DNA from 2 places in the Enterococcus silesiacus genome. Region 1 is predicted to be linked to the other one. Evidence: predicted binding sites of a transcription regulator. Region 1 holds the regulator's gene; the other holds the start of a gene.
The links. The regulator NrdR, encoded in region 1, represses ribonucleotide reductase genes. The targets are predictions, from matches to a motif close to ACACNATATATNGTGT.

Region 1 (5,063 bases):
ATAATGAACCAATTGAAAACGTTAAAAATACATTTCAATCTATTCTAAATCAAACACTTCTGCCGGCTGAATTAGTAGCAGTTGATGATGGCAGCTCGCTTGTTGATTATTCAGAGATTGCAAAAGAATACCAAGAGATTTTTGCGGAAAAAGGAATCTCCTTTCAATTTATTAAGCAGAAAAATAGTGGAAAACGGGCAGCACAACTAAATGCGTATAAGCATTTAGAAATTTCTGATTTTCATAATGAGATTATTTTGACGATCGATAGTGATACTGTTTTTGAAGAGCACGCGATAGAACAAGGCATTATTCCGTTTGAAGATGAGCGTGTTTATTCCGTTGCGGGTGTGATCGTGACAAGAAATGTTACAGATAATCTTTTGACTGTAATTACAGATTTATTAGTGATCGGACACATGGTATTGATAGAACGATCGATGAACTCTATGTTTGGCAGTGTAGCTGTTAATAGCGGCCCCATTGCCTTTTATCGGGCTGAAGTGTTATACTTAGCGCAAAAATTAGGATATGAAAATGAAACGTTTGGTCGTGTTAGAGTAGAATTTTCAGATGATAGTTTCTTAACAATGGCGGCAATGCTTTTAGGGAGAACCGTTGCTCAAATGACAGCAGTTTCTTATACAGATTTGCCGAATAAATTGAGTCATCATGTGCGACAACATCTACGTTGGAACAGAGGCAGTTTTATTAGAGGTTTTTGGCGGTTAGCGCTGTTCCCTGTTAATAGTTTTGTTTTTTTTAGACAGGCATTTGGCTGGGCAATGTTTGCGGCTATGAATGTTATTAAGTATCAATTGATTTACTGGGTATTTTTTGTAATGACCGATTTTCCATTAATTTTAGTTGCTCCGTTAGCATTTAGTGCAGTTTATTCCTTAGCCTATCTTTCAATTCCCAGGAATGATTTGGCAAATCGGGATAAATGGATTGTTTTTTTAGCTTTTCCATTTACTGTACTATGGGCAATTTTTGTATTGTCACCTGTTCGAATTTGGGGATATATTACTCATAAGAATACAGGTTGGGGCACGCGAGACAAAATAGAACTGTAAGACGATAATAATTGGGTCAGATTGAACGGTTGGAACGTTGTCTCACTCGATTATTTTTTTTTAAACAATCAAAATTTGTTATTAAATAAGAGACCTACAATAAGAAAAAAATGCTTAAGAAGTAATCGTTAATGACTGGTTTCTCAGGCATTTCATGTTATAATATAGAAAGTAAACTAAAACGAAACTTTAAAAATAGATATTATTAGATAAAATGAGGTGAACACTATGCGTTGTCCAAGATGTCATCATAATAACTCCCGTGTAATCGATAGTCGCCAAGCTGATGATGGTCGTGCGATTCGTCGTCGAAGAGAATGTGAAAATTGCAATTACCGTTTTACAACATTCGAACGAATTGAAGCAGCCCCTTTGTTAGTCATCAAGAAAAATGGCGACCGGGAAGAGTTTAATAGAGAGAAAATTTTGCGTGGATTGATCCGTTCGGCTGAAAAACGTCCAGTTGCCATGGAACAAATGGAGCAAATCGTTGACAATGTCGAAAACCGTGTACGTAGCTTAGGTGAAAATGAGATTTCGACTACTTTGGTCGGAGAATATGTAATGGAAGATTTAGTTAATTTGGATGAAATCGCCTATATCCGATTTGCCAGTGTCTACCGTCAATTTAAAGATATGAGTGTGTTCTTAAAAGAACTGCAGGGAATCGTTGATAAAGCAAAATCTTCAAATTCAGATACAACGAATGAATAAGGAGGTCTTTCCTTGAAAGACAATTGGAAAGAAATCCGTCCTAAAAGTATATTTAAAACAGCGATTGCTTCTCCCTTAGCGGATCAAGAACAAGCGGTATTGACGCTTTTATATCAGCCAATAATTGGTGCGCAAGCATTCAGCTTATATTTAACACTTTTATCAGAGATTGATGAGTCGGGAATGAGTGAATCTCTGTTTCATGCCGATCTGATCACGATGATGGATATCAGCATGAAACAAATTGAAGCAGCTAGAATGAAATTAGAAGGTATTGGCTTATTGTCGACCTTTGCCAAAGAGGATTCCGAATTAGGCATCCATTTCATCTATCGTTTAAATCATCCTGAAACTGCTGAGCGTTTTTTTAAAGATGAAGTATTGTCATTAACACTGTTAAATAGCGTAGGGCAAAGAAAGCTAGATAAGTTATTTGATCACTTTAAGCCGAAATATCTTAATTTAACTGGCTTTGAAGAGGTATCAGTAGGATTTAAGGACATCTATGTCTTCAAAGAAGAGCAAATCGTGTCTCAAAGCAAACAGCTAAGTCAAATGGAGCAAGCTTTTGATGATCCAAGGCCTGCCGGAAAACCAAGTGCCGTCAACGAAAGCTTTGATTGGTCCTATTTTGTTCAAGGAATCGAGAAACTTGGAATCAAGCTTCCAGACAATAATACTGGATTTAAAGAAGAAGTGTTTGTCTTTCATAATTTATTTGGCATTACAGAATTGGAAATGATCGATTTTTGTTCTAAATCATTTGATTATTATACGAGTAAGATTGATGTCAAAGACTTTGAACGAGCAATTTATAGAACCTATGATCCTGATAAAAAACAAAGACTTAGTGAGTTTCAACAGAATGATTCGGTGGATTTATCTGCTGAGGATCAACAAACGTATCGCTATAACTCATTAAAAATGAACGGCTTTTCAACTCAAGATATCCAAATGATCATGGATAGTGAAAAGAATTTTCCACTAAATTATTTGGAAGCTTTAAAAAATGAACGTGGTGGGTATACAACTCCTCAAGAACGTTCGTTGGTCAAGTATTTGGTGAGTAAATCTGGTTTGCCTAATAGTGTGATTAATGTATTGATCAATTATGTTTATAATATCCAAAAACAACCCACACTAAAAGCGGACTATATCAATCGAATTGCTAATGAGTGGGCACAAAGTGGTATTTTTTCACCAGAAAAGGCCATTGAGCATGTGCGTGAAATTGCTAAAAAAGGCAAGGAACAAAAGCAAACAAGACAACGATATGGTCAAAATAATCGACCGATTCGTCAAGAAACGTTGCCTGACTGGGTAGAAAATCCAGTTGAGGAACAAAAGTTATCTAAAGAAGAGCAAGCAAGATTGGATAAAGAAATTCAAGATTTCTTGAGTAAAGGAGGCGACAAATAATGGAAGATGTAGGCAAAGAAATGTCAAAAATCATTCAAAATAGAGATATGAACGAACGGTACAATGAGCTTGTTGAAGTTGTCTTAAAAGATACAGATGTGCAACAGTTTATTCAGGAAAATCGCGAGCGATTGACGGACGATGATGTTCGCAAAAGCTATTCAAAACTTTATGAATTTGTTCAAGAAAAACGTAAATATCAGCTGAATGATCCAACCATGATTGCTCCTGGATACGAGCCTAAATTGACCTTGAATTTCCATTATATTGATGTCACCTATGTACCGACAGAAGCGCTTATCGCTAAGCAAAAAGAAGACGAAATTCGTAAGCGAGTGCGTGCAATGGATATGCCAAAAGATGTTCGTGAAGCTAGTTTAAGTAGATTCGATACAGCATCCCAAGGTCGCGCTCAAGCGATGGCTGAGACAATGAAATTTTTAAATGAATACACGTCAAAACCAAAAGAATTTCATAAAGGGCTTTATCTTCAAGGAACGTTTGGTGTCGGAAAATCGTTCTTGTTGGGTGCAATAGCTAATAGTTTAGCTGAGCGTGGTTTTGTTACGACGATCGTTCATTTTCCAACATTTACAGTAGAGATGAAGCAAGCAATTGGTAAAGACATGGTTGGACCAAAGCTAGATGCGGTCAAGAAATCACCAGTTTTGATGATTGACGATTTAGGTGCGGAATCAATGACTTCTTGGATTCGTGATGATGTATTGAGCGTTATTTTACAATATCGAATGCAAGAGCAATTAGTGACGTTCTTTTCATCAAATCTTGATTTGAAAGAGTTAGAGAAACATTTATCCGTGACGCAACGCGGAGAACAAGAACCTTTGAAAGCTCGTAGAATCATGGAACGTATTCGATACTTGGCAAAAGAGATCACGATGTCTGGCAATGATCGAAGAAATGGTTAAACTGTCTAGTCGCTAGACAGTTTTTTTGTATCCAATAATCTTACAATTCTAGGAATGGACTGATATGAATGCGATCGTTTATAATAAAGTATCACTATTGGAGGGCGAGTTTATGAAAAAAATCGTAGTATCATTATTGTCGATTTTGACATTAATTTCTTTAGGAGCCTGTGCTGAAAATAAAAAAGATACATCGAAAGGAAGCAGTGAAACTATATTGACTAGTAACAAAGAACAATCAACTGAACCTACATCTAGCAGTTTAGACAAAGAAAGGTCGCAAGCAGTTTTTACGGCTGTCTTAGTTGAAGATGCGAAGAAAAACGAAACGGTGGATCAATCGATTCGCTTGGTTTTAAATGAGGTCAAAGCAATTGAAGATCCCGAAAAAATCCTTGGTATGATGAAAAATGAGGGAGTTATTTTAAATGTCTCAACAAACCAATTAGCTGATGATGTTACAGAAGAAAATTTGAAAGCAGGGGATAAGGTCCAATTTACTTTGGTTGATTTACCTGCTATGACGATGTCGATCCCACCACAAGTTGCTGGTAATTCAGTTGTGAAAGTAGAAAAAATTTAATAAAAAATTTAAAAAAACAGATGACTGAAAACGTAAAAAAACATACGTTTTTAGTGTCTGTTTTTTTGATATTTGAAATGATTAAAAAATAAAATTTAAATAAAAGTGTTGACAGTCATTTTAAAATGATGGTATAGTTTCACCTGTAAGATAACTAAATAGATTTGTTAGGTGAGGCTCCTATACAAACACAGGCTACTGCCCAAAAACATCGAGAGATGCCAATGGGTAGAACAGGGATTGTCGATTACAAGGCTTTTCATAAGGTAGCTAAAAGCTCTGCTTTTTACGTTGTATAGTGCCAAAACTCAACGACTAGATCATGCAGGCTTTTTTTTGTGC
Region 2 (5,063 bases), on a different contig from region 1:
AATCGTTGCAACAGCACCTTGCCAAGTCCCCCAGCCAAGAGGAGCAAATAATGGTGCAACAACTTTGCCTAAGTTCGCTAAGATACTTTGATCTTCAGCGGCTTCTTGCAGTGTAAAGGTATAAGTAGAAGTAAACCAAATAACAATACTCATTACAAAAATAATCGTTCCGGCTTTTTTAACAAATGATTTGCTGCGGTCATAAGCGTGACGAAGAACCCCACGCAATTGCGGCATATGGTAAGCCGGCAATTCCATAATAAACGGTGCTGGATCTCCTGAAAATGAACGAGTTTTCTTCAATGCGATGCCTGATAATACAATGGCCGCAATCCCGATAAAATAAGCCGAGGGAGAAACCCAACTACTTTTTGGAAAAAAGGCACCCGCAATCAATGCGATAATCGGCAATTTCGCAGAACAAGGCATAAAAGTCGTGACCATAATCGTCATTTTACGATCTTTTTCATTTTCAATCGTCCGACTTGCCATAACTCCTGGGACTCCACAACCTGTCGCAATCAACATTGGAATAAACGATTTACCTGATAGCCCAAACTTTCTAAACAAACGATCCATTACAAAGGCGATCCGCGACATATAACCACAATCTTCCAAGAACCCTAAACATAAAAACAGGACAGCTAATTGAGGTAAAAATCCCAAAACAGCGCCAACTCCAGCGATAATACCATCCAGAATCAAGCTTTGCATCCACGGTGCTACTTGCCAACTGGTTAATAATCCTTCGATAGTATTTGGTACAAGGTTTCCGAATAATTCGTCATTGATCCAATCAGTGCCCATCGTACCCACAGTTTGAATCGCTAAATAATAAACAAACCACATGATCAATGCGAAGATCGGCAAAGCCAACCAACGGTTCGTTACGATTCGATCAATTTTATCACTTGTGCTGAACGTGATCTCATTTTTTTCAATCGCACAAAGAGCCGTTAAACGAGTGATAAATTCATATCGCTCATTGATTACGATCGATTCACTATCATCATCAAAGATTTTTTCAGTAATTTTAATAATGTCTTCTATTTCCTTTTGCTGAATTGTACTCAATTCCAGTTCATCCTGGACTCTAGCGTCTCTTTCAAACAATTTAATGCTATACCAACGGGCTTGCTTTTCTAACACACTATTCCCTAAAACATCCGTAATTTCATTTAGTGCTGCTTCTAGACGATTGTCATACGTTGGATAGTTAAACTCAGGTGGAAAGACTTCAGTGGTTTTAACTGCTTTTTTCATCAAGTCATCTAGCCCACGATTTTTTAAGGCGCTTATACCGACTACCTCTACACCTAAACCATAGGAAAGTTTTTCAATATTGATTTTTCTACCAGTCTTCTCTAAGATATCCATCATATTTAATCCGACCACCACTGGAATTCCTGTTTCCATCAATTGCGTCGTCAGATATAGATTTCGCTCCAAGTTCGTTGCATCTACAATGTTGACAATGATATCTGGGCTACCACTGAGTAAATAGTCTCTGGCAACAACTTCTTCTGGGGTATAAGGTGAAAGTGAGTAAATCCCTGGTAGATCTTGGATCGTCAGTTCTTTATTTTTTTTCAGCTTGCCTTCTTTTCGCTCCACTGTTACGCCTGGCCAATTCCCTACATATTGATTCGCACCGGTCAGTGCATTAAAGGCTGTCGTCTTTCCGCTATTTGGATTTCCCGTTAACGCAATATGCTGTTCTTTCATTCTCTTATCCCTCTTTCTGTACTAAAACCAGTTCTGCTTCATTTTTTCTCAATGTCAATTCGTAGCCACGAAGGTTGATTTCAATTGGATCACCTAGAGGCGCCATTTTCCGAACAAGAAGCTCTACCCCTTTTGTCAGCCCCATATCCATCAAACGCCTTTTGACCGCACCTTGTCCATGAATCCCAATAACTCTCGCTTTTTCCCCTACTGTTAATTGATCTAAAGACTGCCAACTTTCTTCACTTAAACTTTTTTCTACTATTGTAATTTGTTTTAACACAGATTGATTGATTGCAATTCGGCTATTGTGCAAAAGAACAATGCCGTTGTCACCTGAATAATTCACCAAGACAACCTTCCCACCTGGCACAAGACCAAGATTGTTCAAGTGTTTCTTCGCAAAGCCTTCTGCTTGGATTTCTTCAATCGCATAAACCTTATTTAATGTTGCCTGTGCCAGTGTTAACATTGCATTACCTCCTAATTTAAAAAACTGAACGAACTTATTTAGTCTTCTTTAGAGTTCTTCATTCCCTAGAGTTTTAGCTTTGTGGAATTGTTGAGATTGAAGTCGCGTACAATGAATAGCTCGTAAAGCTAAGTATAATCCAATCTTGTGAAAAAATTTCATTCGTATTATCAATGATATTGATAATCGTTCTCATTAAGTATACCTGTTTGTGAGGTTTAAATCAATCTTCTTTCTACCTATAGTAAGAAAATTTTTGCCCAACAAAATATCGCCATTTTGACTAGTGTGTCTCTTTCCATTCACCTACTATATCTTGTGCTTATCACATTAGGATTTCCAATGTAAAATTTAATAAATTTCTTTTTTTAACATAAAAATGACGAGAATAATGGCTTAAATCTAGAGAATACATGCTTTCATATTTCTTTCAAAAACACAAAACATGGTATTCCTTCGAAAAACAACCACAATATGTAGTGCCTAAGTGTTGACTTTTTCTCTGAGAGATTTATACTAGTGAAGTAAACTAATTGAGGGGGAATTAAAAATGAACGTAAAAATCTTTTCTAAAAATAATTGTATCCAATGTAAAATGGCAAAACGCTTTTTGAGCGAGAATAATATAGCATTTGAAGAAGTAAATATCGATATCCAACCAGACGCAATCGACTGGTTAAAAGAACAAGGATTCCAAAGTGTTCCGGTTATCACTTCTGATGCTACAACTGTTGTAGGATTCCGTCCTGATCAATTAAAACAATTGGCTAGCTAAATGAAAATTGTTTATTTTTCAGTCACCGGACAAACCAGACGCTTCATTAAAAAATTGGATTTAGCAGCTTACGAAATTGAGCCTGCGAATCCTTTTTTTGAGATAAATGAGCCTTTTGTCCTAGTCGTTCCTACTTATGACAAAGAAATCACTGAAGTAGTGAATGATTTTCTTGATTACAAAAACAATCAAGAATACTTGCAGGGCGTTGCTGGAGGCGGAAACCTCAATTTCGCAGAATTATATGTATATACAGCCAAAGACATAGCACGTGATTACAACGTTCCAATGCTTTTTTCTTTTGAATTTAGCGGCACGAACGAAGACGTGGAATCCTTTAAGAAAGTAGTGAATGAACTTGAGTCTAAAAGAAATTAAAGATGTTAGCTATTTTAAGCTGAATAATGAGATCAATCGTCCCGTTGACGGACAAATTCCTTTACATAAGGATAAAGAAGCATTGGAAGCTTTCTTCAAAGAAAATGTCCTTCCTAATACAAGAACCTTCAATACTATAGAAGAAAAAATCAACTACTTAATCGACAATGATTATTTAGAAACAGCATTTATCGAAAAATATTCTATGGCATTTATTGAACAATTATACACATTTCTTGATGAACAGCAGTTTGAATTCAAATCATTTATGGCAGCTTACAAGTTTTATTCACAATATGCACTTAAAAACAATGAAGGAACTGAATACTTAGAAAGCTATGAAGATCGTGTAGCTTTCAATGCCTTGTACTTCGCTGATGGCAATGAAGAATTAGCGTTAGTTTTAGCAGATGAAATGATCCACCAACGTTATCAACCTGCAACACCATCTTTCTTAAATGCTGGACGTAAACGTCGTGGCGAGCTTGTTTCTTGTTTCTTGATCCAAGTGACAGATGATATGAACAGCATTGGTCGTTCAATCAACTCAGCTTTACAATTATCACGTATTGGTGGCGGTGTAGGGATTACTTTAGCTAACTTACGTGAAGCAGGCGCTCCAATCAAAGGATACGAAGGAGCTGCCAGCGGTGTCGTTCCTGTTATGAAATTGTTCGAAGATAGCTTTAGTTATTCTAATCAATTAGGCCAACGCCAAGGTGCTGGAGTTGTTTATCTAAACGTCTTCCACCCAGATATCGAAATGTTCCTTTCAACGAAAAAAGAAAATGCGGATGAAAAAGTTCGTGTGAAAACTTTATCTTTAGGCGTTGTAGTTCCTGATAAATTTTATGAGTTAGCTCGTAATAATGAAGATATGTATCTATTCAGCCCATATAGTGTAGAACGTGAATATGGTGTGCCTTTCTCTTATGTTGATATTACAAAAGAATACGATAATCTAGTTGCTAATCCAAAAATTCGTAAACGTAAAATCAAAGCACGCGATCTAGAAAATGAAATCTCTAAATTACAACAAGAATCTGGCTACCCATATATTATCAATATCGATACAGCTAACAGAAGCAATCCAGCTTACGGCAAAATCATCATGAGTAATCTATGCTCAGAAATCTTACAAGTTCAAACACCATCTGTTTTGAATGGCAAACAAGAATATGAAACACTTGGTACAGATATCAGCTGTAACTTAGGTTCTACAAACATCGTTAATTTAATGGATAGCCCTGACTTTGGTAAATCAGTTCGTGCGATGACACGTGCGTTAACATTCGTGACTGATGCGTCAGATATTGATGTAGTGCCTTCTATTCAAAACGGAAATAGACTAAGTCACACAATCGGGCTTGGTGCGATGGGTCTGCATACATTCTTTGCTAAAAACCATATGGAGTATGGTTCTAAAGACTCACTTGATTTCACTAATGTTTACTTTACTTTATTGAACTACTGGACTTTAGTAGAAAGTAATAACATTGCCAAACAATACAATGAAACCTTCCATAATTTTGAAAAATCTGATTATGCTAATGGTTCCTATTTTGATAAATATATTGAAGGAGACTTCACTCCTCAATCAGATAAAGTCAAAGAAATATTTAAAGATATTTTTGTTCCAACTTCTGAGGATTGGGCAAACTTACGTGATGCAGTGAAAAAAGATGGTTTGTATCACCAAAACCGTTTAGCAGT

Region 2: nrdH (glutaredoxin-like protein NrdH) is a predicted target of NrdR. The motif match lies at 2,665-2,680, and genes of this name have one in related genera.

Annotation. Positions count from the first base shown of each region.
Region 1 is NZ_JXLC01000021.1:21,684-26,746, reverse strand. Features, by position in the region: gene RV15_RS13405 (glycosyltransferase) at 1-1,076, shown strand, start outside; gene nrdR (transcriptional regulator NrdR) at 1,305-1,790, shown strand; gene RV15_RS13395 (replication initiation and membrane attachment family protein) at 1,803-3,209, shown strand; gene dnaI (primosomal protein DnaI) at 3,209-4,138, shown strand; gene RV15_RS13385 (hypothetical protein) at 4,251-4,721, shown strand; M-box (ykoK) riboswitch at 4,878-5,048, shown strand.
Region 2 is NZ_JXLC01000041.1:1,581-6,643, reverse strand. Features, by position in the region: gene feoB (ferrous iron transport protein B) at 1-1,725, opposite strand, end outside; gene RV15_RS17900 (FeoA family protein) at 1,730-2,197, opposite strand; gene nrdH (glutaredoxin-like protein NrdH) at 2,748-2,972, shown strand; gene nrdI (class Ib ribonucleoside-diphosphate reductase assembly flavoprotein NrdI) at 2,973-3,350, shown strand; gene nrdE (class 1b ribonucleoside-diphosphate reductase subunit alpha) at 3,331-5,063, shown strand, end outside.